DNA from 4 places in the Paenibacillus sp. SRL342 genome. Region 4 is predicted to be linked to each of the others. Evidence: a T-box and tRNA genes for the amino acid it is inferred to sense, from the RefSeq annotation. Region 4 holds a T-box; the other regions hold tRNA genes.
What was found. A T-box is a leader RNA that pairs with one kind of tRNA and senses whether it is charged. The one in region 4 lies ahead of leuS (leucine--tRNA ligase), so its partner is inferred to be a tRNA-Leu.
Positions count from the first base shown of each region.

Region 1: it has a tRNA-Leu gene. The T-box ahead of leuS (leucine--tRNA ligase) is inferred to sense a tRNA for this amino acid. The anticodon was not compared.
Region 2: it has a tRNA-Leu gene. The T-box ahead of leuS (leucine--tRNA ligase) is inferred to sense a tRNA for this amino acid. The anticodon was not compared.
Region 3: it has a tRNA-Leu gene. The T-box ahead of leuS (leucine--tRNA ligase) is inferred to sense a tRNA for this amino acid. The anticodon was not compared.

Region 1 is NZ_OZ481790.1:2,245,914-2,252,207, reverse strand. Features, by position in the region: gene AC4E8D_RS10395 (sn-glycerol-1-phosphate dehydrogenase) at 11-1,165, opposite strand; gene AC4E8D_RS10390 (hypothetical protein) at 1,324-1,509, shown strand; tRNA gene AC4E8D_RS10385 (tRNA-Leu) at 1,617-1,701, opposite strand; gene AC4E8D_RS10380 (Gfo/Idh/MocA family protein) at 1,927-2,919, shown strand; gene AC4E8D_RS10375 (winged helix-turn-helix transcriptional regulator) at 3,140-3,502, shown strand; gene AC4E8D_RS10370 (sensor domain-containing diguanylate cyclase) at 3,553-5,121, opposite strand; gene AC4E8D_RS10365 (spermidine synthase) at 5,334-6,071, opposite strand; gene AC4E8D_RS10360 (LysR family transcriptional regulator) at 6,232-6,294, opposite strand, start outside.
Region 2 is NZ_OZ481790.1:2,334,949-2,341,242, forward strand. Features, by position in the region: gene AC4E8D_RS10830 (C40 family peptidase) at 3-467, opposite strand; cyclic di-AMP (ydaO/yuaA leader) riboswitch at 473-604, opposite strand; gene pelA (pectate lyase) at 1,023-1,985, shown strand; tRNA gene AC4E8D_RS10840 (tRNA-Leu) at 2,164-2,248, shown strand; gene xynC (glucuronoarabinoxylan endo-1,4-beta-xylanase XynC) at 2,394-4,088, opposite strand; gene AC4E8D_RS10850 (divergent polysaccharide deacetylase family protein) at 4,542-5,336, shown strand; gene AC4E8D_RS10855 (N-acetylmuramoyl-L-alanine amidase family protein) at 5,311-6,054, opposite strand; gene AC4E8D_RS10860 (YqzE family protein) at 6,250-6,294, shown strand, end outside.
Region 3 is NZ_OZ481790.1:4,847,199-4,853,492, reverse strand. Features, by position in the region: gene AC4E8D_RS21380 (sensor histidine kinase) at 293-1,441, shown strand; gene AC4E8D_RS21375 (NucA/NucB deoxyribonuclease domain-containing protein) at 1,551-2,033, shown strand; gene AC4E8D_RS21370 (hypothetical protein) at 2,227-2,451, opposite strand; gene AC4E8D_RS21365 (general stress protein) at 2,659-3,108, shown strand; tRNA gene AC4E8D_RS21360 (tRNA-Leu) at 3,345-3,430, shown strand; gene AC4E8D_RS21355 (insulinase family protein) at 3,707-6,294, shown strand, end outside.
Region 4 is NZ_OZ481790.1:5,024,868-5,031,161, forward strand. Features, by position in the region: gene comER (late competence protein ComER) at 1-251, shown strand, start outside; gene leuS (leucine--tRNA ligase) at 232-2,676, opposite strand; T-box leader at 2,755-3,024, opposite strand; gene AC4E8D_RS22165 (phosphotransferase family protein) at 3,136-4,092, opposite strand; gene AC4E8D_RS22170 (class I SAM-dependent DNA methyltransferase) at 4,316-5,086, opposite strand; gene AC4E8D_RS22175 (CvfB family protein) at 5,216-6,121, opposite strand; gene rsfS (ribosome silencing factor) at 6,118-6,294, opposite strand, start outside.

The DNA of each region.
Region 1 (6,294 bases), 2.8 Mb from region 4:
CGCTAAAAGGTTATCCTAACCTCGTGTTTAATACTTCATTGATATATCTCAATCCGGTATATCGAGGACGAAGCGTATGCGCTGTGTTGAACGCATGTTCCACCATCTCCGGAGTTACACCGAGTTGCTCAGTAGTCACAGGTCCACCTACTTGTTCCAACCATGCGATGAGCTGAGAAGCCTCCGGCAATTGGTCATATATCCCAAACACCGGTTCACCCGATGTCTGTGCAAGCTCTTTATATTTCACCGTAAGCAACGCACAAGCTACGCCAACTTTGGCACCATGCAGAACCGGTCTTTCTCCCGCTTGCATCAGATCCATCTCCAAGATGTGGGACAGATGATGCTCACCTCCGGATGCCGGACGGGAATGGTCAATGATCAGCATGGAGATACCGGAAATAATTAATGCGTCCATTAATACAGCTACTCCCTCTGCTCGCCCCTCCGAAATAGCTTGTACATGATCTACGCAGGTCTTCAGCGCTTCTTCTGTCATCCGATAAGCAACTGGACAGAACGGTTCTCCGCCCAGTTCACGAGAAACAATCCAGTCTGCAAGTGAAGTATATTTACCAAGCATATCTCCGAATCCGGCAGCTGTCATCACTTGGGGGGCTTGCTCCAGAATATCCAGATCGGCAAAGATAGCCTCAGGCGGAACAGCCTGAAATGTTTGTTTGATGCCGCTTACAATTAAGGGTGCACCCGCAGAGGTAAACCCATCCACTGAAGCCGCTGTCGGTATCGACAGAAAGGGCTTGTTCATTTTGGAACAAACAAATCTCACCAGATCATGAATGGTACCTGAACCCACCGCAATTACAGCCTGACTTTCGAGTCTCACACCCAACATGACCTGTACAATAGCTGCTTCATCCGCAATGATATCACCCGTACGATTCTCCGGTATAGAGATCTCATCCACATGCATTCCAGCTTCGCGAATACTACTCAGCACATCAGATCCAGCGGCCCGAAACGTATGTCGATCATAAACAACTGTCACCTGACGATATCCTTGCTCAGACAAATAACCCGGTAACCTCTGAATGGCCCCAGGTTCCAGATGAATCAGCATATCCACCATCCGGTGTTGATGACCGCAAGCACACTGCTGTGCTTCCTCATTCCATGCTGCAATTCGTTCGTTCATATTCATTCGCTCTTACCCTCCCATATGAGATATCATGCATAATTAACGGGTTAAAACCACAAGATAAAAAAGGAAATAAAATGTGATGATTTTCCTGATCACACTTTACTGCCTGTACCCAATATTTGCAAATCCATATCTCACATTTCCAAGTAGGTGAAGCAATGAAATTAACGAAAGAATTAGGAATTTCGCTCGGATTTCTCGCCGGAACCACTTTTGGCAGCGGTATCGCTTTTTTGTTTCGTCTCCAGTCGGTTGAAGTGGTTGCCAGTGTTACGCTATTTGGTATTGCAGGAGCCATTGCCGGGATCATCACGGCAGTCATTCTGCGCCAGCGGCAACATTAGCATTGGCATGCTGGTAGCAAAATGTAGGCTTCACACGAATGATCCACAAAATAAAGAAAGGTTCGTGAATTGCCCTAGAGCAACTCACGAACCTTTCTTTGGTTAGATGCGGTCGAGAGGACTCGAACCTCCACGGGGGGTTAGCCCACACGGACCTGAACCGTGCGCGTCTGCCAATTCCGCCACGACCGCATAATATGTATCTCCTCATCCATCGATGAAAAGCGTTCCGGTGAAGCAATTCCTTGTTTTACCGTAATTCAGAGTATACATGCTCCAAAATAAAAATGCAACTTCTTTTTTATTCATTCAAGAACAGGACATATGTCCTTTTTTCTCAACTTCAAACACCCTATCGTAGCATTAAACAACAAATATTCCATCCATACGAATGCAAAAATGAAGGAGAGATCCACCTTGAAAACAACTAATCTGTGCTTTATCGGTGCCGGGTTTCATGCATCCACGAATATTTACCCTTCTGTTGTTGAAGCCGGAGCGCGGATCCAGGCCATTGCCACACGCAGTATGGAACGCTCTGAAGCAGCTCTGCTGCGATTTGGCAGCAACGGACAAGCGTATGACAATGCTCAGCTTATGTTGCAGCAGGAAATCTGTGACGGAGTCGTTGTGGTCGCCCAGCCTGTAGATCAGACCGCTCTTGTTCTCGAATGCATTCGGGCTGGCAAGAATGTATACGTGGATAAGCCGCTCGGATGGAACGCAGCGGAAGCAGCCACTGTATCAGAAGCTGCCGAGCAGGCTGGCGTCGTTGTCATGGTCGGTTTTATGAAACGTTATGCCCCCATATACATGAAGTTGAAGGAGCTCATTGATAGTGGTTCGTTAGGTAAGGTACGTTCATTTCAGATGAAATTCGCTGTAGACAGTACCCCATTTTGCAAGGATGAGGAACAGTTCATGAAGCTCGCTGCCATTCATATGGTCGATCTGATGCGTTACTTATTCGGAGAAGTAATGCGAGTTACAGGCACAACCGTGAAGGATGGGGAACACATTAATCAAAGCATTTCCCTTGTATTTGAAAATAACGTCGTAGGTAGCGCTTATTTTACCGGCATGAGTGCTTGGTCACGGGAGAGTGAAAGTGTACTCGTCACCTTTGACAACGGATTTGCGTCAGCTGAAGAGATCAACACACTTACTGTTCATCAATCCCGGAGCTCGACCAGCCTTCCCTGGAAATCTCTCGAGGAGCAAGATACTGTATATACACCTTCCGCAACTCCCATGTCAGGAGCTTATCGCGACCTTTATCTACGCGGGTTTGTTGGTGAAATGGCGCACTTTATCGCGTGTTGCCAGAATCAGACTGTCCCACATTCCAGCGCCAAGGATAATATTGCAACGATGGCTCTATGTGACTCCATTCTATCGTCACTGAAGTAGCGTATTTACGCTCATCATATTTTATACATCCAGAGAAGAGCCTGAAACCGGGGCTCTTTTTTATATTATAGACATCAGCACATCTGCCTTCGCCTAGAGTTAGGGTTTATAATCTGCATCATAAGTGATATGCTCTTTCATGAACTATACGTACGTTATGTAATATAACCACCCAAATAGATACTATAGAAAATCACCGTAAAGTGGAGGTGTACTTATAATGAAAAAGGACGCAACCAAGCTATGTCCCGCGCCATACGGCTGTTCCGTGGAAGTTACCCTTAGTGTGATCGGAGGCAAATGGAAAGGTGCCATTTTGTATCATTTATTCTCCGGTCCTTTGAGATTTAACGAGATCCGAAAATTGTTTCCTGACATTACCCAGCGTATGCTCACCCTGCAACTTCGAGAGTTGGAAGGCAGCGGAATTGTTCATCGTGAAATATATCCCCAGATCCCACCTAAAGTGGAGTATTCCCTCACACCATTTGGTGAGACGTTACGCCCGATTATCTTCAGCATGCGAGATTGGGGAGAAACCTATACAAATGAGGTTCTGGCCAGATCCTCACAAGAGGTATAGAAAACAAAAGAAGCTGTCCCTTATTCTTAGGGAACAGCTTCTTTGCTTGCTTATTTAATAACCGTCTGGATCGTAACCGTTCGGTTACGCCCTTCTTCCTTGGCTTGATACAATGCATTATCCGCCAAGTGAAACAGTTCTGTGGATGTTGTGGAGTGCTTCGGATATTCAGCAATTCCAGCCGAGATGGTGACGGAACGATCTATAGGCAATACGCTTTCTTCGACCGTTATTCGGATACGTTCAGCAATCTCAAAAGCCACGCTAGACTCGGAATTTCTTAACAAGACTACAAATTCCTCTCCACCAAACCGGGCACAGACATCTTCTGGTCGAACAGACAATTGAATGATATTTGCAATGTGTTTCAATACTTCATCCCCAGCATGATGCCCGAATGTATCATTAATGGACTTGAAACGGTCGATATCCAGAACAATAATGGAGAACGGCATATCATCCTGAATCCATTCCTGAATGACTTCTTCGAAGGTTCTGCGATTGTTCATGCCTGTTAAAACATCGGTTCTGGCATCGTAGACAAGCTGGTTTGTCTGTTTTCTAAAGTTCGCCAATGCGCCAACAACTGCTCTCGTTAGAAGGTCTGCCTCTCTATTCCAGTGAGGTTTTATCACCGGTAGATCCACTTGTCCCTTATCGACCTGATTCACCAAATCAGCAAGCATAGCAAAAGGACTGGCCAGCTTGCGTGCAACCCGAACCACAATAAGGGTCAGGATCAGGAAAGGCACTGAAGTGTACAGCAACAACATACGGATATGATGATTCAACTGATCGTACACCGTTTGGGTTGGAGACACGATTACGACGCCCCAACCTGTTGATGGAACTTTGTAATAACCTGCAAGTGAATCCACACCTGCCAAGTTTTTGTATTGTTCTTTACCGTTCTCGTTTGCTAACAGCTTTTGCACCACTTCATTTTTACTGACATTTTCACCAATTCGGTTGGTGTTTGGGTGAAATAACAAAGTGCCCTTCTTATCCACAATAAAAAAGTAGGAACCATTACTTGTCTTGAGCTGACTGCCAAAAGACAGACTTAATATATTATTTTCCTGTAAAAAGATATTTCCACCAATCGTTCCTTGGTACTCCCCTGCCAAATCAAAGATCGGTTCACTGACAAATACAATTCTGCGTTTGGTTCTGGGTGTCTGGTATGCTTCGGAGATATACGAAGCCCTCAAACTAACCGCTTCTTTTGCTGCATTGGAACTAACATGGTGACCTACGCTAGCCTGTGAGTAAGGTGAGGTAGACCTGACTACTCCCGCTTTATCTACCAAAGAAACGGAATTGAAAAAATTACTGCTATTGCGAACCAAATCCAATGTGGAATTCAACTCTTTTGTATTGGAGTGATCCATATCCGGGAAATATTGGGCTGCATATTTCAAGCTCTCCTGCATGGAATCAAAAAGCGAATCCAGCGTTTGGCTCATTTGCACAGCGCTTGCATAGTTTAAGGACAGGGTGTTATCAATGAGTGACTGTTTCTGAGATGTATAAGATGAGATGACCATGAGGGTCAATGTCATTATAACTGAAATAGTGACCAACCCGCCGAGTAAAGCCGTGAGGCTGATCTTCTTCATGTTTTTTATTTTTTTTCGTAATCTAGATCTCTTGATCTGTGCAATCATCGTTTACTTCCCCCGGATTTTCATGAAAAGGCATATTCCTTCTATCTTATACGAAAGTTGTTAAGATCAAATAAAGAGTTTGAGAAATCTTAACAATTACATCGTAAGATTGACGATTTAATGACATTTTACTTTCCCTGGAAGAATCACTGTTCAGGATCGCCCTAATCGACAATGATATATCCTTCTTCTGGTTCTTGTTCAACAAACCCTGCCATCTGACGAACCTGAAATTCGATCGGGTGATGACTACCCATTAAAATGCGATTTTGAACTTCATCCGCTGTTTCTGCAGGTAATGCAAATGCACGTGTATAGGCAAACTGCGCCTGAAGTGTCGTATAGATCGCATTGACAAGCCGATCGTTGCCCGCACGCCCGAACACATTAAGGATGACAGCTCCGTCCGAGTCCAGCTTGTCCTTGACCATGGCAAAAAAATCATTGGATATAAACTGCTCGGGTGTACCCGTTGCCGTAAAGGCATCAATAATAATATAATCATATGTCGCAGCAGGTTCCTGGCCTAATAATTCACGACCATCCCCAATGAGCACAGGACTTCCCTCATATCCAAAAAAGGTCTGGCTCAACTCCACGACCTCTGCGTCCAGCTCAGCCACCTTTACCTCACGATCGGACAAGTAGGTTGGCAACGTGCCAATACCATGTCCTACCACAAACACTTTATCAAATGCAGGGTCATTTCGTTCCATTAGATGCACGATCGCTCGGGGATACTCCAACACCATCCGCTTAGGCTCATCCAGATCCATGGCTCCCTGCACAGCTGCGTTGGAGAATTCTAATACACGAAACTGGCCCTTCTCTCCATAAAGCTTCTTGGTATCATATACCGTCAGCTCATGCTGTTCACTTTTATTCCGATACAGAACTCTCACGAACCGTTCTCCCTTCGATCTCTTACACCTATTCGACATATACCTTCATTCTATTACACGGGATGACAACATTCCACCCTATACTTGAAAGATCATAGTACAACAAAAAAACCGTTCCGACTCAACCGGAAACGGCCTTTTGATGAACCATTTAACACTTCTAAGACCCTATGGCCTCATGCAGAGCCTGGACATATGCTACGCCCAGATTAGAGAGAGAAGT
Region 2 (6,294 bases), 2.7 Mb from region 4:
AATTACATTTTACCCAACATTTTATCATACATAAACTGTCCAGTTACCCGACGTGCTGTTACATAGCGGTCATTAAAGTATGGATTCGATAACTTTGTGATGCTTACACCTTTACTGCTGGAGGCATGAGCGAATTGTCCGCCGCCGATATATACACCTGTATGTGAAATGCCTTTGCCTGTTGTATTAAAGAACACCAGATCACCTGTCCGAACATTGCTCTTGGATACAGGCGTACCTGCTTTGGCTTGCTGCTGAGAAGTACGTGGCAATTCAATGCTGTATTTGTTGAAAAGATATCTCATAAAACCAGAACAGTCGAAGCCGGCTACAGTTGTGCCACCCCATTTGTAAGGTATACCTGTCATGTTGTTCACTACGGAGTTGATACTGCTTGCCTCTGTGCTTGTTGCCCCGGATGTAAATAATACAGCTGCTCCAAAAATGGAGATAATCAGTTTTTTCAAAATCAATGTTCTCCCTTCGATGCCTACGGAGTTAGCTAAGGGTTCGGTAGAAGGTTCCCTATATTTCCTATGTATAAGAATAATTCACCCAAATTGGTTCCCCCGTTTTCAAACATGAAACTCGGCAATGAATAATTAAGTTTTTGTAACTATTTGAAACTATATTGCATAAATGCGTAATTGTCAAACCTATTTAAAACCCTTCGTAATACCTCAATGTTAGCGGAATTAAGGTTTTTATATGAAAGAAGGGATCAAGTTTGGGTATCATTCATGACAAAAACGTCATTATTGATTCGTTTAAGACGAATTTGGATAAATAAATAGGTTTGTCATGAGTTAAAAGAACTATCCCGTTATGTAGAATTAGAGAGATTATATTCATTAAGTTGCATATATTGACAAAAATCGATTTTTTGCATATTATCTGATTATCCAATCCACATATTGGATTAAAATTGATTTTATTATGTGATAAATACAAATAAAGGAGGTTTGGGGACGCGTATCATAGGTAAGTAAAAGTGGAAGATTTATAAAAACGAACATAGGAGAGTGTTACATTTGAAAGCGAAGAAAATAATTACTTTTGTCCTGGCATGCACGATGGTGTTCTCGGCAGTTGGAATGGCAGTTCTCCCTGTAGGGACGGTATCTGCTGCGGATGCATCGGGTACTACAGCGAGTATTTCTGATATTTTGAAGAACCAGCTGCCGGATGGAGGTTGGAGAAAAGATTATAAACAGACAAGTGGAGAGTGGGCGAAGTCCACGATCGACAACAAGGCTACATACTCAGAAATTAGAAGATTGGCGAAGGAATTTAAAAAGACGAATGATCCGCGTTACTCCACAGCTGCAATCAAAGGAATTAACTTTTTGATCAACATGCAGTATTCAAACGGCGGATGGCCACAAGTTTACCAAAGCTCCGGATATCACAAGCACATCACTTACAATGATGATGCCATGATTAATGTAATGATCATGTTGGATGAAGTAGCGACACGCAAAGGTGATTTCTCGTTTATCGACAGCACACTTGCTAACCGCAGTAAAAACTCAGTTGCCAAAGGTGTAGATGCAATTCTGAATACACAGGTTGTTTCAGGCGGTAAGCTGACAGCATGGGGACAACAACATGATTCCAGTTCTCTTAAACCGGCAAGCGCAAGAATCTATGAAGTACCATCACTGACGGCTGGAGAGAGTGTAACGATTGTTAAATTCCTGAAAACCAGACCTGCTACCGCTAAAATTACGGCATCCATTAAGGGAGCTGAAGCATGGTTTAACAAAGTGAAGATTACGGGTTACAAGTATGAAAGAGCAAACGGAGACAGCAAAATTATCGCTGATTCCAAAGCTGCACCGATCTGGGCTCGTTTCTACGAAGTGGGAACGGATAAACCGATCTTTATTGGTCGTGACGGGGTCGTTAAATACAAACTAAGTGATATTGATAAAGAAAGAAGAGGCGGTTATGCTTGGTACGGTAACTGGCCTTCCAAGCTGTAATTTGTATTATGTTTCCGTTATAATGAACCAAACTATTAGCAGTTAAAGGTAAAGCCCGAATCGAAATGGACGTCTGTTTCGATTCGGGCTTTATTGTAATTATTTTCATTGTTGACATGATAGATTCCACATGATATATTACTTCTTGTCGCCGATATTGATCACGGAGATACAATATGCGGTCGTGGCGGAATTGGCAGACGCGCACGGTTCAGGTCCGTGTGGGCTAACCCCCCGTGGAGGTTCGAGTCCTCTCGACCGCATCTAATAAAAATACTCCTTAAGTTAACGCTTAAGGAGTATTTTTTTGCATTTTTTGATATAACACTAACTTTAGACTCGAGTATCCAAGAGGTTAGTGCTTAGCTGCACGTTCAGCAAATGTCTTCCATCAGCCATACGGAACGTTTATTGTGCTGCGGTAACATTAACGCTATCAATATTCGGTCCTTCCGATCCAGTGGTAACCACTTTCAATGTATTGGTCCCCGTGTTCATGGGGACCTGTATTGTTTTTTCAACCCAAGTGGACCAGCTTCCCGTAGCTGGAAAGGGCTCGTTGCTGATGACTTTGGTTCCGTTCACAAAAATGTCGAGGTTCCGAGTGCCGCTTTCCAGCGCATAACGAAACTTTACGTTTTTGGTACTTGTTGTAGTGTTATTAATGCCGTTCCATTGAATGGTCGAACCAGTCATCGCATTGAAGTTAACATACCCGGAGCCAGTGTAACCGGGGTAGATTGTTTCAATGGCAGCTTCCGTAAGTGAGGTTCCGGTCTCTGCTTCATACGTAGTGCCACTGCCTGTATTCCCGCCGCTATTACCGCCAGTAACGTTGGCAACAAACGTTGTTACGCTCTGAGGTGGGAGCTGTGCCGTGAAGGCTCCATTGGATACAGTAAGCGGGGTTCCGCTTGCCAAGTTTCGACCGCTGTCTGTAATCCATGAGGACACAGTGGAGGCATTACCATTCTGCAGAACGAATTTTTGGCTTGTGGCTGAAGTTCCACGGTTAATTGCCACAACGACGACTTTGTTATCACCTTTATAGGCTGAGACAAATGTGTTCGTATCCGGATTTTTCGTTGCATCGACTCGCAGGTAGCCTGGACGAACGAATTTAGAGAAATGAGCCATATTATACCCGCGTTTGCTTATGGTACCGTCCTCTTTCATCGGACCATACTGTCTGCGGATGTACCACCACACATAGGCCTGGAAATCACCTTCTACCATGGCATTGTGCATGTGATAGGAAACGTCTAATGCTTCAGGCCAGCGGTCTGCTGAGTTGTTATCACTGTTTGGAACATACACCTCAGTCATCCACAGTTCTTTACCGGCTCCTTTTTGCTTAAAGAGAGGGTAGGCAAAATTCGAAATCTGTGTTCCATACGTATGCGCTCCCAGAATGTCCATGTTGGCAAGCGCCTGCGGATCATTCAGGATTGGGTCGGATATGTTCTTTAAGTACTGGAAGGATTCAGGCGCCATGACTTTGGTACCTTGAATGGACCCGGCATTTTCTTTCATGAATCGAAGGATCTCTTGTGGAGTCCACCAGGTCCAGTCATGAGCATAATCCGGTTCATTTTGCACAGAAATGGAATATAAATCTACGCCGTTATTTTTCATGTAGGTTACAAAGTCGTTCAGATGTTGCGCATAGGCGGCATATTTGTCGTATTTCAGGCGTTTGGCATTTGTGTCTCCATTGTGGTTGAACGTTTCAACCATGCTGCTTGGAGGATTCCATGGGGATGCGAATACGATAGCACCCTTTTCGATAGCCCGTTTGGCTGTGGCAACTTCACGGTACCAGTTATTAGAATCTGGATCGACGTAAATCCTGAGAATTGAGAAGCCTAACTGATTCTGATCATTACCAAAAGCAGTTTCACGTTGAGCGGGAGTCAGATCACCAATCCAGGCAGGAAGGTTAATGCCTCCAAAGCCCTTGATTAGCTGTTTTTCCGAGGACAAATTAATGTTGGCATCGCTGGCTGCTGACACATTTGTCGGGGTTAACATCAAAGGCAGAGCTGTTAAACAGGCCAAAAGAACATTAATCGTCTTTTTTAGTTTGAATTTCACTACTTTCATCCTCCTCGATAATAGTAAATGGTTACATAGAGAAACCGCGACCAGGGATAACAAACAAGAATAGCGGATTGTCTGGCATTTATTTTATGTAAACCCTTTCAAAACCTCCTTCCATAAATCATAGGAAAGAAATGCAGCACATAACCTCTTTCATTTGTTGATTCTACTAAATAATTCCTAAACTGAAAACCTGACAAATTACAGTATTTTTTCTAATTAATCTCTATTCTCTAACTGTTCAATGACAGTTTTTGTCTGAATGCAAAGGAGAAAACGGGAATGATGGGGATCTTCGCTTGAGACAGAGGTCTCCAATGGCGGGGATATTGTTATTAAGGAAGGCTTTGGCTTACATAATCCTCCCTTCATTATCAAACAATGAGATCACAGAAGTTACGGGGAGGAATCATGATGAAGGAACAGAGAAAGAATTATGGATTCATTGTAGGTATCATGGCATTTTTGATTGTGTTTTACGCAGGCATATCGGCAGGAGGGCCTACAGCGGCAGCTTCAGAGTCCCCATCGAATGACAAACGGTTAGCGATTATCATCGATGATGTTGGTAATGACATGAGGGGTACGGCAGAAATCCTGGCGATGCCAGTTAAATTAACGGTAGCGGTCATGCCTTTTTTGCCAACAACGAAGAAAGATGCGATAGCTGCACATGAAAAGGGGATGGATGTGATTGTGCATATGCCCATGGAACCCAAGAAAGGACGACCTGAATGGCTGGGCCCGGGTGCAATCACATCCAGTCTAACAGATGAAGAAGTCCGCTCACGCGTGGAGAAAGCGATTGATGATGTGCCCCACGCCATTGGCATGAACAATCATATGGGTTCCAAAATTACTTCGGACAAACGCATCATGTCCATTGTACTCGATGTATGCAAGGAGCGGGGCCTCTTCTTTGTAGACAGCCGTACGAACTTTCGCTCCGTGGTGGGGGAACTGGCCGTATCCAAAAATATGCCACCTGTAGGTAATGACATTTTCTTGGATGATCAAAACTCTAAGCAACACATTCGCAAACAACTGGATCTGGCTGCTCAGCGTGCGATCGATAAGAATATCTGTGTTGTCATTGGTCATGTCGGTCATTCGGGGATGAACACATCCGCAGTCATTCGTGAATCCGTCTCCCGTCTGCAAAATCAGGTTCAATTTGTGGGAATCGGTGATCTGGTTCGAGATGTGTGGCAATGGCATTCTGCTCCTACACTACCGACAGATAATAAATAATGCCATCGGCAATGGACTGGGCGATTCGTTTTTGCTCAGCGGGATCACTCATTCTGGCTCGATCTGTCGCATTGCTCAAAAATCCGGTTTCGACGATAACGGCAGGTTGTTTCACGTAATTCAATAAATAAAAGGGCTTGCCCCATACGATCCTGTGCTCCGTTCCGTACAACTTGTTCATGGCATCCTGAATGGATTGGGCCAGCAAATAACTCCTGCCTTCCTTCTGGTGTAGTACCACCGGGCCGTGTACATTCGATCGGGGACTCCAGTTCGCATGAATGCTGACCACGATATCTGTACTTACTTCTTCGCTAAGGCTTTTACGTTGGGCAAGATCTCTGGTATGACGGGAGCGGTTGTTCAGCCAGCGGTTCTCATCACTAAGTGCATAATCACCAAGTCGATTGATGATAACGGCATAACCTTTGCTGCGAAGCAGCAGATAGACCTTTTGGCTAATGGCCAGGTTGATATCTTTTTCCAACACACCTTGGGCTGACGTACCACCGTCAATACCGCCATGGCCTACATCGAGCAGGATAACCGGTGCTGCAAAGGCATGATGACTTGAGCGATATGCATCTCCATCGGTCACTGGTAGCATGGATGGACTGTTCTGGGACGGGGCTGCTTTTCCATAAGCCACATGGGGCAGCATGAGAAGGCAATGGAAGCTGATTAGCAAGGCTACCGAAGCGGTCAGCAGCTTATACATGGGAATACACACTCCTTCATGGAATAGGTATCGAATTTCAGATTAGTGACTCGATGGATACCTTTGGCATTAGACTGTGCATTCTGAGGGTTTTCATACTTCTTTAAATAAAAAAATGTTTAACCAGTCCACATCCTGCACACAATAGAACTATCGTAAGCTCCGCAAATGTGCAGGAGCGAAGGAGGCAGAATTATGGCCAAAAGTGATGAATTGGTAAAATACATTACGCAGCGTGTT
Region 3 (6,294 bases), 180 kb from region 4:
ACATAACAGATCTCATCTCAACGTTTGCGTCTGGTAAAAAAGACTACAATCAAAATGATAATGATGATAATTAACAGAAATTTCATGTATGTTCCTCCTGATGAGTTGTTAGATTATTGTGGGATGTTAGTTATCAACTATTACCCAAGAACCACATGACTTGAATAACTGTGTTACAATTATAATATATTGGTTTTATATCAACACATACCATTCGGTTAGTTTTCTCTCCTTATAATGTACGATTGCAGAATATATAAACATTAATGTGTATGAGATGAAGGAGGAAGGCATGAGCCAACATAATCAACTCCCATTACAATGGGAATTTATCATCTCGAAAGTGAAATCCTCCGTGACGGTGGTCGATGCTACCTTGCCTGAGCTTCCGCTCATGTATGTAAACGAACACTTTACCCGGCTGACAGGATACACGTATGAAGAGTCTGTCGGACACAATTGCCGATTTTTGCAAGGGCAGGATACAGACTCCGAAACGGTAATGCAGATCCGTGATGCATTAAAGAAACAACAATCCATTAAGATTGATATCTTAAATTATACAAAAAGTGGTCAGAAGTTCTGGAACGAACTAAATATTGATCCGATCTTTAATGAATCCGGAGAGTGTTTATATTTTGTAGGCATTCAATACGATATTTCAGAACGGAAGTATGCTGAACAGCAATTGAAGTTTGCCGCTTCCATGGCTGAGATGAACAGCAGAGGGCAATTGGAATTCATCGGCAAGTTGAATCACGAGCTTCGTACCCCGCTTAACGGCATTATGGGTATGATCGAACTTGTCGGTATGGGTGAAACTACGGATGAACAGAAAGAATATCTGGAGTTAGCACGTCAATCAGGTGAGGCGCTACTTAACATCATTAACAATAGCCTGGATATGGCGAAACTGGGCAGAGGCAAAATGGATGTCGAAAACATTGAGTTTCAACCTCTAAAGCTGATTCAACAGATTGTAAAGACACATGAGCCTGCGGCACGGAATAAACACATACGCCTGCTCTGTCATGCTGATCTGAATGTTCCGGATGTGCTTATCGGTGATCCGCTAAGACTTCGGCAGGTACTGGATAATTTACTAAGTAATGCGATCAAGTTTACAGAACAAGGTGAAGTGCAGTTACAGGTGGATGTGAGGCAACAACTGATGGATACCGTTGTACTGATGTTCTCTGTGCGTGATACGGGGATTGGCATTCCCCAGCATCGGATCGAACAATTGTTTGATGCATTTACTCAGACCGACATCTCCCATGCGCGCCGATTTGGCGGAAGCGGTCTGGGTCTGACCATCTGCAAAGAACTGCTGGAACTGATGAATGGTCAGATTTCGGTGGAGAGTACCGAGGGGAAAGGTACTCAGTTTGACGTTACACTGCCATTGCTGCGTCAACAGGCCATTCCCAATGTAGGATAATCATTCAATCAGAACAGCCGGGCGGTCTCGGCTGTTTTTTTATTGTACTGTATTGTTTTACGAACGGGCGTTCTGGTATAATGCAAGTGGTGAATGGGGGAGACACAGCATGAGTAAGAGACGCACAAGACGAAAACGCAAAGGTAAGCAAGGCTTCAAAAAGCAGGTACTGACGTTGGTAGCGATGCTGCTGGTAGCCCTTTATGCCTGGGCTGGGGGAGAATGGCCGGAGGAGATACCATCTCCATTCGGTGGGACTAACAAGAGTGTAGACCATACCATTACGTTCCCTTCAGAGCGCTATCCCGAAACGGCCAACCATATTAAGGCTGCCATCAAGGCTGGGCATTCGGATGTATGCACCATTGATCGTAGTGGAGCAGAAGGGAATCGGGATTTGTCACTTAAGGGTGTTCCGGTCAAAAAAGGTAAGGATCGTGACGAGTGGCCCATGGCGATGTGCGCTGAGGGAGGAACAGGTGCAGATATCCAGTACATTACCCCGAAAGATAATCGTGGTGCAGGTTCATGGGTAGGGAATCAGTTAAGTACATATCCGGATGGAACACGAGTGAAGTTTGTAGTGAAGTAACAACAGGATAGGTCGGGCAGAAACAAGGATAGTCAGGCCTTTGTTGTGAGGTCAGTGGTAGCGTGGTACAGGATAAGTAGAAGAGAAAAACCAGACGTGCATGCGTCTGGTTTTTTGGTATAAAGTGCTGGCATCAATAGATCTAGTTAACGTATTTATACGGGAACTGGAGTTTCAAGGATTACAGAGCCGACTAAACGAGTTGCATTCCGCTTAAATGATGAGACCGGATGCTTAACAGACGCGTAACATGTTCCACCTCATCAAACGGTATCCACAGACTTCCGTGAACCGTACGTAAGGAGAGAATGGATGTATCAGCGGTACGCTCAGGAAATCCGGTTACCGTCTGACCGCTTGTATTACGAACCATGATCTGTTGTTTGCGCCGGATGGCAATTTCTACCTCTTTTTTCATAAGTCATTGCTCCTGATTATGAGATGTTAAATCCATATGTCAATGTTTTCAATGGTTAATTTGTCTTCTTTATCTAGTCTATCAGAACTAGGTATAGATTTCCAGAAGAGAAATCAACAATCTTCTAGGTGATTTGTCTTAGCTGTGGATGATCCGTTTTTGAATGCGGATTACGGGGTTATATTAGGGTAAAAGGAGGGGAACGGAATGACACAATTGATTATTGGGCTGGCCCGTACCGAGAACGAGGCTATAATTATGCTGAATCAAGTGAAAGAGGAAGGCATCAAGGATAAATATTTGGGAGCGGTGGCGAAGGAGCAGCTTAATCTGGAGCTGGTGAGCGAAAAGACGGGGCTGCCCAAACCTTTGAAGGGTGCCGGAACAGATGGTGCCTTTGGCGCTCTGAAAGGCATATTGGCTGGTCTGGGGAAGCGGATGGATCAGACGATGTCGATCGGAAATGCAGTGCGTAGACTCGCTGGTAATGAGATTGGGAGTGAGACCGATGATTTGGTGCTTACACTGACTGAAGCGGGAATCTCGGAAGAGGATGCGCGGTATTACGAAGATTGGCTGTTAAAGGACCATATCTTGGTTATCGTGGAGTGCAGTGAGGAAGAAGCGGCTCGTGTTCGACCTATTTTACTTTTTTAGTTTAATTTAAGGCTGATTTTAGGTTTCTTTAATGTTGGGGAGGTATTCTTATTTCACACCTCCCTTAATATAGATTGGTTTACCGGAAGTCCGGGACCGCAACTCGGACTTTCTAGGCACTGTGAGCTGACGCTTGCAGTGCCTGTTTCATTTTTTTTATTATTTTTAATAAAAGTGTTGCAAAGTTAATTAGTTCATGGTAAGATATTTCTTGTCGCCAAGAAATACATAATCCTGCCGGGGTGGCGGAATTGGCAGACGCACAGGACTTAAAATCCTGCGGTAGGTGACTACCGTACCGGTTCGATCCCGGTCCTCGGCATCTTAAAAAGAAAGATCGTATGACGCTTGTTAACCAAGCTGCATGCGATCTTTCTTTATGTTCATTAATATCAATGTCACTTCATTGCTGACCACTTCACCATGCAGTTCATAAACATAAACCCTGCATAATACATATCAGAAGGACATTCACCTGACTTTTATGAAGAGACGGAACAATGGTGTATACTATCCATAGGCATATATTACCTTTACCTTGCTGAACGATAAGTCACAAAACCAATAAAACAATCTTATGGACGGAGGACTCAAGTTTATGTTGAAACAGCTTAAGCCATACAAGGTGTTACAGGAGCGCAGAATCGAAGAACTGAAATCGGATGCGTATCTGTTGGAACACCAGAAATCCGGGGCCAAAATTGTACTTTTGTCCAATCAGGACGACAACAAAGTATTCAGTATCGGTTTCCGCACACCTCCGGAAGATGATACAGGGGTAGCCCATATCCTCGAACACTCCGTGCTCTGTGGGTCCAAGAAATTTCCGGCCAAGGATTCTTTTGTTGAGTTGCTGAAAGGTTCATTGAATACATTCCTTAACGCCATGACGTATCCCGATAAGACGATCTATCCGATCGCGAGTCGTAATGATCATGACTTCCATAACCTGATGGATATATATCTGGATGCGGTATTAAATACAAATATTTATGAGAATGAAAAGATATTTTTACAAGAGGGCTGGAACTACAACCTGACCTCTGCAGATGATGAATTAACCTACAACGGAGTTGTATATAACGAGATGAAGGGTGCCTTTTCTTCACCGGAACGAATGGTGCGCAGAGAAGTGCTGAACTCCCTTTTCCCGGATACCACATACTCCTCCGAGTCTGGCGGATTCCCGGAAGCTATCCTGGATCTGACCTATCAGGGGCTGCTGGATTTCCACACGAGATACTACCATCCTTCCAACAGTTACATCTATCTCTACGGGGATATGGATATGGAAGAGAAGCTGCAATGGCTGGATGAGAACTATCTGAGTGCATATGATCGCATCGAGATTGATTCGGCCATTCAACTTCAACCTGCCTTTGCAGAACGGGTAGACACGGTTAAGACTTACTCTGCGGGAAGTACGGAATCGGAAGTGGATAACAGCTTCTTGACCTATAACGCGGTGATCGGCACAAGTCTGGACAAGGAACTGAACATTTCATTCCAAATTTTGTTATATGCACTGCTGAACGCTCCGGGAGCGGTATTGAAACAGGCTTTGCTGGATAAAGGAATCGCGAAGGACGTCTACGGTTCGTATGATGACAGCCTGTATCAACCTGTATTCACTGTGGGATTGAAGAAGAGCAATCTGTCTAGCAAAGAGGATTTCCTGGGAACGGTCCAAGAAGTGCTCGAGCGTGTGGTAAAAGAAGGTTTTGATCCTAAAGCGCTGCTTGCTGGAATTAACTCGTATGAGTTCAATCACAGAGAAGCGGACTATGGCAGAATGCCGAAAGGCCTGATCTACGGATTCTCCTCCCTGCAAAGTTGGTTGTACGATGAAGATGCACCTTTCACCCATTTAGAGGCCAATGACGTATTTGCTGAACTGCGGACAAAAATGAACGAAGGTTACTTCGAGCAACTCATTGCGAAGTATATATTACAGAACACACATACTTCCTTTGTAGCGCTTACCCCGGATAAGGGGCTGAACTCACGCAAGGAGGAAGCGTTGAAAGAACGTCTGAAAACCATTCAGGCCGGTCTTAGTGAGGAAGAAGTCCAGACGTTGATTCAGAAAACAGAAGCGCTCGCCGAGTATCAGAATACACCTTCAACCAAAGAGCAGCAGCAGGTCATTCCGACGTTATCGATTGAAGATATTGAACAGAAGGCCTCTACGTTGCATCAAACGGTGAACCAGGTCGACGGAACAACCATTCTTCATCATAACCTCTACACCAACGGAATTGGTTATCTGAGACTGCTGTTTGATATCAAAGAAGTGCCACGTCATCTCCTGCCGTATGCAGGGTTGCTCAAGAATGTATTGGGTTACGTGGATACTCAAAACTACTCGTTCAATGAACTGTCCAATGAAATCCATATCCATTCGGGTGGTATTCATAGCGGGATAGGATCTTATGCTAACGCGCATAAGCACAATGAATTCAAGGCGACCTATGAGTTCAACGCAAAAGTGTTGTATGACAAGCTTGGATTTGCCTTTGATATGATCAAAGAAATCGTGTTCACGTCCCAATTTGATAATTCGAAGCGGTTATATGAGATCATCTCCCAAATGAAAGGTAATCTGCAACGTAATCTGATCAATAGCGGACATTCGGCGGGAATTGGTCGGTCTTCGTCCAAACATTCAGCGGTTGCGGATTTCAGAGAAGCTGTGAGTGGCATTGCCTTTTACCAGTGGCTTGAGGATCTTCAAGCGAACTTTGAGGCGAGAAAAGAAGAGTTATCTTCCAGCCTGCAAGAGTTGACGGGGTATATTTTCAGACCAGAGAACTTGCTTGTTAGTTATACTGCCGATGAACAGGGATATGAGGGACTGGAGCAACAGGTATCCGATCTGAAAGCGAAGCTGTTCACACATGAGGTTGCCAAGGAAGAGTTTACGTTCACACCTGCAACTCATAAGGAAGGATTCCGTTCCCCGTCAGAGGTGCAGTACGTGGTGCAAACGGGCAATTATATCGACAATGGATATCAATACACCGGTTCACTTCGGGTCTTGCAGGGAATCCTGTCTCTGGATTACTTGTGGACCAATATCCGCGCCAAAGGCGGAGCTTATGGCTGTATGTCAGGCTTCAGACGGAACGGAGACAGCTACGTTGCATCGTATCGTGATCCAAATCTCGATAAAACGTACAAAATATA
Region 4 (6,294 bases):
GCGCTCTGGCTGGCGAAATGCTCCTGGGAACAGGCAAGCTGCTCACCGAAGGAGGATACACCCCGCAAGAGCTTCAGGCTCGTGTCGCTGTACCTGGCGGTATTACCGCTCAGGCACTTGCACTGCTGAAGGTTAGTCTTGACGGCGTTTTCGACAGCCTGATCCACACGACACATGACAAATATGATGAAGATTTGTTAAAGCTGGATGAACTATTCCGAGCCGGTGAGATTAACCGGCAACAATATTAACGAGTTTGCCTGGAACGGCAATGACCTTGCGAATGGTCTTGCCTTCCAGCGCCTGCTTAACAGGTGCCAGCTCCATCGTAAAGTCCTGCATACCTTGTGCATCCAGATCCTTCGCGATTGTAGCACGAGTTACAATTTTACCATTTACCTGAACAACGATTTCTACTTCCGCATCCACTGTCATGGACTCATCATATTCAGGCCAAGCCACGTAAGAGATTCCACCTTCATGACCCAAACGGCTCCACAGTTCCTCTGCCATATGCGGTGCCAGTGGTGACAACAGCTGTACAAATTTCTCCATCGCTTCACGAGGCAGTGTGTCCGCTTTGTATGCATCGTTGATGAAAATCATCAGCTGGCTGATGGATGTGTTGAAGCGCAGATGTTCCAGATCTTCCGTAACTTTTTTGATCGTTTTGTGAGCAGTCCGTTTGAACTCATCCGTTCCACCGTCCACTGTAATTTTGTCATTGATGGCTCCTGTGTCTTCGTTAATGAAGAGACGCCATACACGTGACAGGAAGCGGTGCATGCCTTCAACCCCGTTTGCATTCCACGGTTTTGTCGCTTCCAATGGTCCCATGAACATCTCGTACAGACGCAATGTATCTGCACCGAATTCATTCACGATTTCATCCGGGTTAATGACATTACCACGGGATTTACTCATTTTCTCATTATTGGTACCCAGGATCATACCTTGGTTGACCAGTTTGTGGAAAGGCTCTTTGGTCTCCACAACACCCAGATCATACAGCACTTTGTGCCAGAAACGAGCGTACAGCAAGTGAAGTACGGCGTGCTCTGCTCCGCCAATGTACAGATCAACTGGCAGCCACTGCTGCTGCTTCTCCCTGGAGATCAGTTCCTTGTCATTGTGCGGATCGATAAAGCGCAGGTAGTACCAGCAGCTACCCGCCCATTGTGGCATGGTGTTAGTTTCACGACGTGCCTTCATTCCCGTTTCCGGATCTACCGTATTCACCCACTCCGAAACATTCGCCAGTGGTGATTCTCCTGTACCCGAAGGTTTGATCTGGTCGATATCAGGCAGCAGCAGTGGAAGTTGATCCTCAGGTACTGTCTTCATTGTTCCGTCTTCCAGATGCAGAATTGGGATTGGCTCACCCCAGTAACGCTGACGACTGAACAGCCAATCGCGTAGACGATAGGTCACTTTCCCTTGTCCTTTACCGTTCTCTTCCAACCAAGCAATCATCTTGGCAACCGCTTCTTCATTGTTCAGTCCGTTCAGGAAATCGGAATTCACATGCGCGCCATCACCCGAATACGCCTCTTGTGTAACGTCTCCACCTTGAATAACCTCGATGATATCCAGACCGAACTGCTTCGCAAATTCCCAGTCACGCGCATCATGACCCGGAACAGCCATAACCGCACCTGTACCGTAACCTGCAAGAACGTAATCAGCAATCCAGATCGGCAGTTTTGCACCATTAACAGGGTTGATTGCATAAGCGCCAGTGAATACACCTGTTTTGTCTTTGGCCAAATCTGTACGTTCCAGATCACTTTTACGAGAAGCCTGCTCCTGATAAGCCTGAATAGCTTCACGTTGGTCATCGGTTGTAATTGCTTCTACCAATTCATGTTCCGGAGCAAGTACTGCAAAGCTCGCACCGAACAATGTGTCCGCACGGGTAGTGAACACCTTGATGACTTCCTCGCGACCCTCAATGGCAAATACAACTTCTGCACCTGTCGATTTACCGATCCAGTTACGCTGCATATCCTTGATGCTTTCAGACCAGTCCAGCTCTTCCAGGTCTTCCAACAGACGCTCTGCATACTCGGTAATTCTCAGGACCCACTGACGCATCGGTTTACGTACAACCGGATGTCCACCACGTTCACTCTTGCCATCAATAACCTCTTCATTAGCCAGTACCGTTCCAAGTGCTTCACACCAGTTAACTGCTACTTCATCCACATAAGCGAGGCCTTTATTATACAGTTGGATAAAGATCCATTGTGTCCATTTATAGTATCCAGGGTCCGTTGTGCTGATCTCACGATCCCAGTCATAGGAGAAACCAAGCGATTTGATCTGGCGACGGAAATTGTCAATATTACGGAATGTAATATCTCGTGGATGTTCACCTGTATCCAGTGCATGCTGCTCAGCAGGCAGACCGAAAGCATCCCAACCCATTGGGTGCAATACATTGTAACCGCGCATACGTTTGTAGCGGGAAACGATATCCGTTGCCGTATATCCTTCCGGGTGACCTACGTGCAGACCTGAACCGGATGGATAAGGGAACATATCCAGCGCATAAAATTTCGGTTTAGCAGGGTCCTCACCCGTTTTAAACGTTTTATTTGCATCCCAGTATTGCTGCCAACTTTTTTCCATGACTTGTGGCTGATAGCCGTGTTTCGGCTGGTTATTTTCACTCATCTATTGTTCCTCCTTCAGGTTATTCGCGTTAGCTTTAATTGCAACAAAAAAACCTCAGCATCCCGTAGCGTTTGCAGCGCTAGGGACGAGAGGTTGAATTCCCGTGGTACCACCCTAGTTAGCGGACGAACGTGCTTCGTCATCCACTCCCTTTGGACCTGTAACGGCGGTTAACCGATGCGGATTTCCATTCCTGAACCCAAGTTTTATACAAGCAGGTTAAACAGAATGGTGTAATCACCGCATTTCTCCAAGGCGAGTTCGCAAATCACTGTCAACCGGCTTGCACCAACCGCCGGCTCTCTGTTATGTACAGGAATTACTACTGATCCTTATCATCGAAATATGTATACAATATCGGGACCATTATACAAAAAAGCAAGCCCAAAGTCAATATTAAACGTTATAATCGCCATCTTGAAGTTTATGGTTCGTACCGTTCATAACACTCGTTGCTGTTCAGGATATCCGAAAACGCTCAATGCCTTCCTCCAGATTATGAATGGTCCAATTCACATGTTCCTGATTATCATATTGACGATAAGCGCACTCCGTGCGCAGCACCAGATCAAAGTACAAGTCATAGAGACTTCTTCTTTTCAATTCACTTTCAGTCGTAATCGCATGCCCATATCCCTTCACGAATCCGGGAGTATAGTTAAAATGACTAAAGTAATGCTCCATCAGAGGATCTGCCCACAGAGAACGTTCAAAATCAATAATCGCTGTGATGCGACTTTTGTCTACCAGAACATTGCCATCCCACAGATCCCAACTGACAAGCACAGGTTCTTTGACATCGTCCAGCACATCCGATTTTTCTTCAATCAAACGTCTCAATTCAGGGTAATCGATCGAAAATGTGATTCCAGCTTCTTCCCCGTCGGTAAGAATATCATCCATCAGATTCATAAATGCTTCTTTCCATGTGGAATAACGCTGTTTTTCCTCCGAGAAATATCCAAACTTCTCGCCTCTGATCTCATTAATCCGACGATTGTACCAACCGAGCTGGTGTTCAATGGCCTCCTGCTCTTCCGCAGAATATTGATCCTTGACCTGATTATAGGGTGTTCCAGACATGTACTCCATGATAAAATAATGCGCTGAAGCCATAGTTAACGAATCATCATAGGCCAACACTTGCGGTACAGGAACATCCTGTAGCTCCGTGATGAGGCGCAGTGCCTCAACTTCGGCAATCATGAGATCCTGTTCACAGCGCATCAGATTTGTCGAAGCCGACGGTGCAATTTTCAGTACCACTCGCTGTGCGTCACTCAGTGTGATGAGATATGCATGATTGGCCCAGCCATCCACCATTTCCTTGTAGTCCTCTATACTTGCAGAGAAATGCTGCTCTATTATGGCATTCAACTGTTCTGACGTAAGTCTTGTTTTATATGTACTTTCCATTTCTACACCTCACATTGACATTTGATTTATTTCCTCAGAAAACGCTTTCTATCCGACTATTATCGCCTCCTTTACTTTAACTGGCAATACTTTTTGTCACCTCGTTATGTCTTTCCTAGCATTCCTTTATCCTATTTAAGACTATTGCTATTCATTCTCCATGGAAAATCAAAAAAAACTGTCCTTATGCACGATACATAAGGACAGTTGTCATCTTTCCTTCTTACTTCACAGCCACGTAGAACAAGCGCTGTGCGCTGTCTCCAGCTTCTTTCCATTCAAAATCCGCATATACCTTCACGTCTCTAAAACCTGCCTTGGATAACTCCAGCTTCATCCAGTCCGGATTATATGCACGCTGGACATGAACTTCTTCAAACCGCTGATACATATCCTTGTTACCATTATCCACACGCGAAAAAATACTGAGATGATGTTCGATCTCACAGCGATCCTGGTCCAGATCACAAGTCCAGATATACGACACAGAGCGCTCATCCAGTACAAAAGGCTGCTCCTCATCATAACGAATAAGGGTATTGGGATGATGCACATCAAACAGGAACGTTCCATCAGGCTTCAGCATCTCATATGTCCGCTGGAATGTTCGAATGACATCTTCTTGTTCAAGCAAATAATTGACACAATCACAGAAAGATATCACCGAATCCACAGGGTCTGGAACTCGCCATTCCCGCATATCCTGCTGCACCCAACGTACGCTGCCCTCGCGATACAAACGATGACCCTGAGGTGTTGCCTCCATCTTGCTGCGCGCAACCGACAGCATATCTGCTGAGAGGTCAATGCCTGTAACTTCAAAACCGGAGTTCACGAGCGGGATCGTAATGGAGCCCGTTCCACAGCCAAGCTCAGCGACACTTTTGGGCATTCCATGCTTTTCCCATGCTGTTCTTGCAAACCTTATCCAGTCCGGATAAGGCATATCTTCCATTAATTCATCATACACATAGGCAAATTTCCGGTAAGACATGTCAGGCACCGCACTTTCAATTTCATTTTCCAATCCTGTTAACAAAAGAAAAAGCAGGGGCATCCGGTATTTACCCAGCCTATCCCTGCCTTATCCGAGTTCCATATTACAACTATTTAATCAGGAAGATTACTTGTCTTCACTTTGATCTGCAGGAGCAGATTCGGCCAGATACGTCCAGCTTTCCTTTTGAACCACCAGTCCATCCTTCATCAATTTGCCCAATGCACGCTTGAACGCAGATTTACTGATGCCAAAGCGCTGCTTGATGATATCCGGCGGAGTTGCATCCGAGTAAGGCATGCCGCCCATTGGACGCTCTTTCATAAAGGCGAGCAGCTTGTCTGCATCTTCGTTACGTCCAACTTGTTTGAGTTGAGTCATGGCCAGATTCACACGTCCGTCTTCACGTACCAGTGTCACCCGACATTTCACTTTTTCACCAAGACGCAGCATATGACTACGTTCGGATGAATGAATCATGCCAATTGCGCCAAAGCCCAGTACACCGCCCTCTACAAGTACAAAAGTACCCATCTGCAGTGGCTTGTATACCGTCGCTTCAACCCACTCGTTTAACCATGAAGTTGGAGCATGGAAAGACAATGGTGAAAGTTCACGTTCCCCGGCCAATTTGGCACGCAGACGACCTTGCTTGTCATGTTCCATGATTACAAAAACTTCATCCCCCACTTGAGGACGCAGTTCTTCCAGTTCAGGCAGTTCACGAATAGGAAGCAACAATTGCCGTCCAAGTCCCATTTCCAGGAAACAGCCTAGTCGTGGGTGAACATCAGCCACAACCAGTCGTGCCATTTCGCCGAGCATGAGATAAGGCTTTTTCATCGTTACGGCCAGACGATCTTCCGTATCAAAGAATACAAATACCTCAAGCGTCTCACCAATCTTAATATCCCGCGTTAACTCGGTATAGTGAAGAAGTACATCTTCCGATCCTGTCGTCAAAAAGAAGCCAAACGGAGACACTTCACGTGAAACCGGCAAAGAGACGACTGTTCCAGCAATCAAACTCATACAGTTTCCACCACTTTGGCATCAGACCATAGTCGTTCAATGTTGTAGTATTCACGCTCGTCGCGGTGGAAGATATGAACAACAACATCGCCCATGTCCATCAATACCCAACGTGCGGAATCCATACCTTCGATACCTTTAATCGTCGCTCCGGCTGCATGAGCCTGTTTGCG